2 linked regions of the Tunturibacter gelidoferens genome follow. The main gene of each other region encodes a partner of the protein of the gene in region 2 in a complex. Links are inferred from orthologs where the notes say so. Each region holds a gene or a part of one and is shown on either strand. Other genes may lie near its edges.

Region 1 (3,110 bases), 4.1 Mb from region 2 along the record:
CGTAGCCATAAGGTAAGCCGCAATAAAAGTATTCTCCAGAGTATTCAGAACACTGATGAAGGCAGAAAGTGTATCGAACGTTCCCGTCGGCAGATAAAACGTCTGGATCGGATCGGTCGTCGAAGACGTCTTCCCAATCAGAGAACGAAGCAGATCGGCATGCTGAATCTCTTCGCTCAACGCAGCGCGAAAGTATTCAACGTTGCCCAGGTTACCGGTCGGCTCCACATGCGTCGCCGTCCCGCCAGGTCCGGCAAGGTTCGGATCCATAACCACAGGACCCACCAGACCGTTGTAATAGAACGTACTCGCCAAGTCCTCGGCAATCAGAGCTGCAGTAAAGATCTCCTGCGCCGTATCGCCACTCTGGTTATCAACACCTGGAGTCTGCGCACGAAGAGGCGTGCCCGGAAGAAACGCCGCTGCTGTTGCAGACAAGCCGAACAACCCAGCACGGGTAACGAACGAACGACGCGGCAACGAGCCCCTTACAGGCTCGACAAGACTTTTTCCATTCATGACTTTGGCCCTCCTGAGGCCACAAAACCCTACACACTTTGTCGACTTGAAAGCTGGCCTGTACTGCGATCGAGATGCGGAAGGAGGAAGGTTGCTCGGAGAGAAACGGTGGAGACGATCCTGAATCGTGCTACTCGGTACTTTCAAAACGTGACCGGAAGCAACTTGGATGGCCTTCAATCATTAATTTTTGTCTGCTAAGTAAGTGAAGTTGCAACATCTTGCACACACAATTCAAGCCGTCTTGAACACGGGCTCATCGGATCGATCCAATGGTTAGATCTGAGCTTCCGCCTCCAACGCTTCCCACCGCACACCGCAAGCCGCGCCTGCGATCCCCACAATCCTTACTTAATGTAATACCCCGCCACCCGCCAAACCTTATCCTTCTCCCGGCTCATAATCACAGTCTCCTGCGCTGTAGGTTTGTGGTCAAAGCTAGTCTCATAGAGAATCACGACGTACTCGCCAGAAGGAACTCCCGGTAGCAACGTCGTATACGAAGCGCTTTGCAGCTTCCTGCTCTCTAGCTTCCCCATCGGATCATGCACAGCCTTCATCGAGGACTCAAACTTCTCCATCGTGACAGCGTTCTTTACCATCTGCGACGCCTCAGTCCAGCACTCTGCATACTTGCCGGCATCCAGCTTTGTCATCCACTCTTCCGCATCACGCGCCGCAAGTTGAACCGCATCCAGTTGCGCCTGCGGAGCGTGTTCCTGCATCGCAAAACTCAACTGTCCTCGCGTCGCTCCCACCACGACACATACTGCCAAGACGATCCTCGAAACTCTACGCATGCAAGGCCTCCCGCTGATCGAAATCCTAGATTGACTTCAAACAAACCAATCGTATTACGCCTTGCCACCGTTTCCAACTGAAGCGTCACAGACAACTGCTCTACGCCTTCACCCGCACATAAAACATCCGCTCATCCCCACCCGCATGTTCAATCACGATCTCCCCATCGGCCCGCTCCACGACACTCGGAAACTTCTCGCCCCACTCCACCAACACCAGCGCATCCGGCTCCTCGCTCATCTCTTCCAGTCCCAGCGTCAACAACTCCCGTTCCGTCTCCAACCGGTAAAGATCCAGATGAAACAGCCGGACCTTCTTTCCTGTGTACTCGTGCACCAGCGTAAAAGTAGGACTGGTCACATCCTCTTCTGACGCCGCTCCAAGGGCCGCAGCAATCCCCTTCACCAGCGTCGTCTTGCCCGCGCCCAAATCCCCTCGCAGCACAAACATCTTCGGCACAGGCAGCAACATCTCTACTACCCTCTCCCCCATCGCCAGCGTCCCCGCAGCACTCCGCGTCTTGAACCGTTTCTTCTCCCGCAATTCCAAGCTCACCCTTCTTGCCTCCGCCCCGTATCGTTCTTCATCTTCTCATTTTGAATGGACCATTCTCCTCCATCCTGCCGCATTTCCCTCGATACAAGATCACTACATTGCGTTCAAAATTTCGCCAGATATTTTCGGGGTGGAAGCCAAGCGAAAATTCATATTTGGCTCTTCTAGGTGGACTATAAAATCTTCTGTCAACACTCGATCCAAGTCGAATTTTGATCGATGAGGCAGTCGGAGTTTATCGACGATATTCGTTTACCGGCGTTCCCGAGCGATCATTTCACACAGACACTCACCTCTGTCGTTGCCGTGACTGAACCGCTTGTACCCGTTACCGCAATAATATAGTCCCCGACGGTCGTACCTGAATTTGTTGTGCCGGAGCCGGTGGGTTCCATGACTGGATTATTGATCCCGCCGCACCCGGTGGCAGTTCCGGAAACGATAGCGACTACCATCATCGGAAGTAGTGTTTGCCATCTCCATCGGATACGCCGCCGAAAAAAAACTAGAACAGCTACGGCGATGCTGTTGTAGAAGACTGAGAGTTGCTTCAGGGTGCTCAGCAACGTGGAAGCGGATGCAGTGGTGCTGATAACGAGTGTTGCTCTCGCCGCTGTCTCCAACCACACAGTATTAGGTGCCGCAATCTTGCAGCTAGGTTGGTAAGCTGATGCTTCGGCACTGATGACAGCACATGTCAATGCCACACTCCCACTAAATCCTTCGTTTGAAAGCACGGTGATGGTCGAATTTGCAGATGCTCCAGCAGCGACGCTGACTGGCGTGCTGGTTAGCGTGAAAGTTGGTGGAGCGCCGAGGGGCGATGCGGTGACTGTGTAGGTCCCGCGCGACAGATTGCTAAAGGTGGAGACGCCAGTCTGGTCCACGCCTCCCAACGTAATCTCCTTCTTGCCAACAAATACGGGGGCGAAAGAAACTCTGAAATAAGCAATAACGTAGTTACCGAAGGTGGTCGCATAAGTCCCTGTACCAAACAACGTGCATTGACTATTACTAAGGACGGCAGTTGATCCGGATGTTAGTGGCGAGCCATAGTTGGTGCCAGCGTCGTTTACAAGAAAAATGTCAGTCGAGCCAGGGTCATAACGCAACTTACATGCGTTGGCGGCGAGGGTGTTATTGCCTGAACTCTTCAGATTCAAGAAAACGGATTGAATTTGAGAGGTTACGTCTGAATATATCGCCATAAATGTCTCCTCTGAACCACTACCGGA
Region 2 (3,219 bases):
TGGCTGAGGCGCGGTGGCCTTTGAGGAGCAGGTCGCGGAGAGTGTAGAAGTTGCCCTCGGACTTCGACATCTTCTTGCCTTCGACGAGCAGGAATCGGACGTGCATCCAGTGGCGGACGAAGGGCTTTCCGGAGGCAGACTCGGATTGGGCGATCTCGTTCTCGTGGTGCGGGAACATGAGGTCTTCGCCGCCGGCGTGGAGGTCGATATTCTCGCCGAGAAATTTGGTGGCCATGGCGGAGCACTCGATGTGCCAGCCGGGGCGGCCGGTGCCGAGTGCTGTCTCCCAAGATTGTTCGCCGGGTTTGACGGCCTTCCAGAGGGCGAAGTCGCGGGCAGCATCCTTCTCGTACTCGTCGAGGTCGACGCGGGCTCCGTCTTCGATGCCGTCAAAGTCTTTTTTAGAGAGCTTGCCGTAGTCGGGGAAGCGCGCGATGCGGAAGTACCAGGAGCCGTCTTCGGCCTGGTAGGCGATGTCTTTGGCCGCGAGCTGCTCGATGAGCGAGACCATGTCGGGGATGCAGGCGGTGGCGTGGGAGATGTACTCAGGGCGCTGGATGCCAAGGGCATCGAGGTCCTCAAAGAAGGCGCGCTCGAACTTTTCGGTGTACTGAGCGATGGGGACGCCGGCGGCGGCGGCGTTGCGGATGATCTTGTCATCGACGTCGGTGATGTTCATGACGTGCTCGACAGGAATGCCCTGCTGGCGAATGACACGGCGGAGCACGTCGACGTGGAGGAAGGTGCGGAAGTTGCCGATGTGGCCGTAGTCGTAGACGGTGGGACCGCAGCAGTACATTCGCAGAGCTTTTTGGTCGACGGGGGCGAGGGTTTCGATCTTTCCGCCGAGGGTGTTGAAGAGTTCTATGGTTGCCACGTTGCTCTAGTATCCTGCCGCAGCCGGCTCGTGGCGCGGTGCAGACTGCTCTCGCTTGAGATTCCCTGATGATTTTAGCTGATTTAGCCGGACGAATTGTTGGCGAGCGAGGGTTACTGCTGGCCGAGGAGGAGCTGGGGGGTTGCGCCCAGGTCTTCGGAGGCGAAGTCCCGGGCCAGGAGCTTTGGCCACGCGGCGGCGGCGATCATGGCGGCGTTGTCGGTGGAGAGGGCTAACGACGGGAAGGCGATGGGGAGGTTGCGACGGTCGGCTTCGGCCTGAAGGCGGCGGCGCAGTTCGCTGTTGGCGGCTACTCCGCCGGAGACGACGATGCTGCGCGCGCCGAGGGCTTCGGCGGCGGCGAAGGTCTGGCGCTGGAGGTTGCCGACGACGGCGTACTGAAAGGAGGCGATCAGGTCGAGCGTCTGCTGGTCACAGAGCTTGATGACAGCTTCGGACTTTGGGGTCAGGGTTGGGTCGGCAGCGAGGACAGCGCGTCGGGCTTCAATGCTGTCGCGCATGTTGTGGGTTTCGACATAGCGGAGGACTGCGGTCTTAATGCCGCTGAAGGAGAAGTCGAAGTGCGGGCCTTCGGTGTTTGTGGGGGCTTTTTTGTTGGTGACTCCCTCACGAGGGACGCGATGTTTGATCTCGCCGAAGGTGAAGGGGACGGCGCGGGGGTTGCCGTGAGGGGCGAGGGCGTCGATCCAGGGGCCGCCCGGATAGCCGAGGCCGAGGAGCTTGGCGACCTTGTCGTAGGCTTCGCCGGCGGCGTCGTCGACGGTGCGGCCTACGTTGCGATAGGTCCAGTTGGTCTCGCCACCCTGCTCGTGGGTGGCGAGGTAGAGGTGAGTGTGGCCGCCGGAGACGACGAGCGCGAGTAAGGGGAGCTCCATGGGAAGTTCGTTTAACTGACGCGTCTCCATGAGGACGGCGTGGATGTGGCCTTCGAGATGGTTGACGGAGATGAGGGGCTTGTCGAGGCCGAAGGTGAGCGCCTTCGCGTAGGTGATGCCGACCAGGAGTGCTCCGGCGAGTCCAGGACCTGCGGTGACGGCTACGGCGTCGAGGTCGGAGAAGGTGACTGGATGACCAGCCGCAGCGCTGGCGCGGGACATGGCCTCGCGGACGACCGGTACGATGTTGCGCAAGTGCTCTCGGGAGGCGAGTTCGGGAACGACACCGCCGTAGTTTGAGTGGAGCGACATCTGCGAGGCGACGACATTTGACAGGGCTTCGCTGCCTGCGCGGACGACAGCGGCTGCGGTCTCGTCGCAGGAACTTTCGATGCCGAGGATGAGGCCGGTGCCGATTGCTTGGCCACTCGTTTCGCCACACTGGGGACTTTCGCGCATCTCTCTATCATAGGGGAAGCATGAGCGAGCTTTGGGGCGAGAACTCGAGGTACAGGGCAGCGCGAGAGATCGTGGTGTCTCTGCGAGCGGCGGGGTATAAAGCCTACTTCGCGGGTGGTTGCGTGCGGGATCTGCTGCATGGAGTTGAGGCGAAGGACTTTGATGTAGCGACGAGCGCGACGCCGGATGTGGTAATGAGCATGTTTGCGAAGACTTATTCGGTTGGTGCGCACTTTGGGGTGGTTCTGGTCTGCTCGCCGGATGGAGACAGCGATGAGATTGCTACCGAGGTTGCTACGTTTCGGCATGATGGGGCTTACAGCGACGGGAGGAGGCCGGATGCGGTGCGGTTTTCGACCGATCCGCGTGAGGATGTGCAGCGGCGCGACTTTACGATCAACGGAATGCTGTTCGATCCGCTGGCAGGGCCGGGCGAGGAGGCGATTCTTGACTTCGTTGGTGGGCGTGAGGACCTGACGAAGCATCGGGTACGGACGATTGGCGTCGCGAAGGAGCGATTTACCGAAGACAAACTGCGGATGCTGCGGGCGGTGCGGTTTGCGGCTCGGCTGGAGTTCGAAATAGATTCCGCGACTGCTGCGGCGGTCAAGGAGTTGGCAGCAGAGATTACGCAGGTCAGCCTGGAGAGGATTCGTGATGAGTTGACGCTGATGTTGACGGAGGGACATGCGCGGCGGGCGTTCGAGATGCTGTATGAGTACGGCTTGTTGCAGCACATTCTGCCTGAGGCCGTGAAGATGCGCGGGGTAGAGCAGCCGCCACAGTTTCATCCGGAGGGTGATGTGTGGGTGCACACAATGTTGTTGCTTGAGAAGCTGAAGCCGGGTGTATCGCCGACGCTCGCGTGGGGAGCGCTGGTACACGACATCGGCAAGCCTGCTACATTTCGTCCACCTGATCCCAAGAAGCCGGGGGACCGCATCCGGTTCGATGGACACGTTGAAGTGGGAGTCCGCATCGCCAAGA

Evidence for each region.
Region 1: the proteins of tsaD (region 2) and tsaE are in contact, whole or in part, in a crystal structure (PDB 6N9A), measured with the Thermotoga maritima proteins. The link is inferred for Tunturibacter gelidoferens from one-to-one orthologs. Residues at the interface, in WP_004082750.1 of Thermotoga maritima: Cys10, Asp11, Arg49, His50, Leu82, Gly84, Gly135, Gly136, Glu154, Thr155, Leu156, Asp157, Asp158, Ser159, Glu162, Asp165, Lys166, Arg169, Leu170, Tyr175, Lys213, Thr214, Leu217, Tyr218, Gln221, Arg222, Asn324; in WP_004082108.1 of Thermotoga maritima: Leu37, Gly38, Lys46, Lys57, Val59, Lys60, Ser61, Thr63, Phe64, Thr65, Leu66, Met67, Val69, Pro71, Tyr82, Arg83, Leu84, Asp86, Asp88, Phe89, Asp93, Ile128, Asp130, Glu131, Arg134.

Annotation. Positions count from the first base shown.
Region 1 is NZ_CP132938.1:4,548,231-4,551,340, forward strand. Bases 117-2,907 are described here. They hold tsaE (tRNA (adenosine(37)-N6)-threonylcarbamoyltransferase complex ATPase subunit type 1 TsaE), read right to left. Parts: upstream 1,813-2,907; coding sequence 1,420-1,812; downstream 117-1,419. Other genes in these bases: RBB81_RS19630 (ferritin-like domain-containing protein), read right to left, coding at 117-519; RBB81_RS19635 (DUF4019 domain-containing protein), read right to left, coding at 867-1,319; RBB81_RS19645 (hypothetical protein), read right to left, coding at 2,148-2,907. In the rest of the region: more of RBB81_RS19630, read right to left, coding at 1-116; more of RBB81_RS19645, read right to left, coding at 2,908-3,110. UniProt on the Escherichia coli protein: Required for the formation of a threonylcarbamoyl group on adenosine at position 37 (t(6)A37) in tRNAs that read codons beginning with adenine.
Region 2 is NZ_CP132938.1:415,594-418,812, forward strand. What follows is about bases 112-3,011. They hold tsaD (tRNA (adenosine(37)-N6)-threonylcarbamoyltransferase complex transferase subunit TsaD), read right to left. Parts: upstream 2,233-3,011; coding sequence 991-2,232; downstream 112-990. Other genes in these bases: cysS (cysteine--tRNA ligase), read right to left, coding at 112-877; RBB81_RS02295 (CCA tRNA nucleotidyltransferase), read left to right, coding at 2,253-3,011. Outside these bases: more of cysS, read right to left, coding at 1-111; more of RBB81_RS02295, read left to right, coding at 3,012-3,219.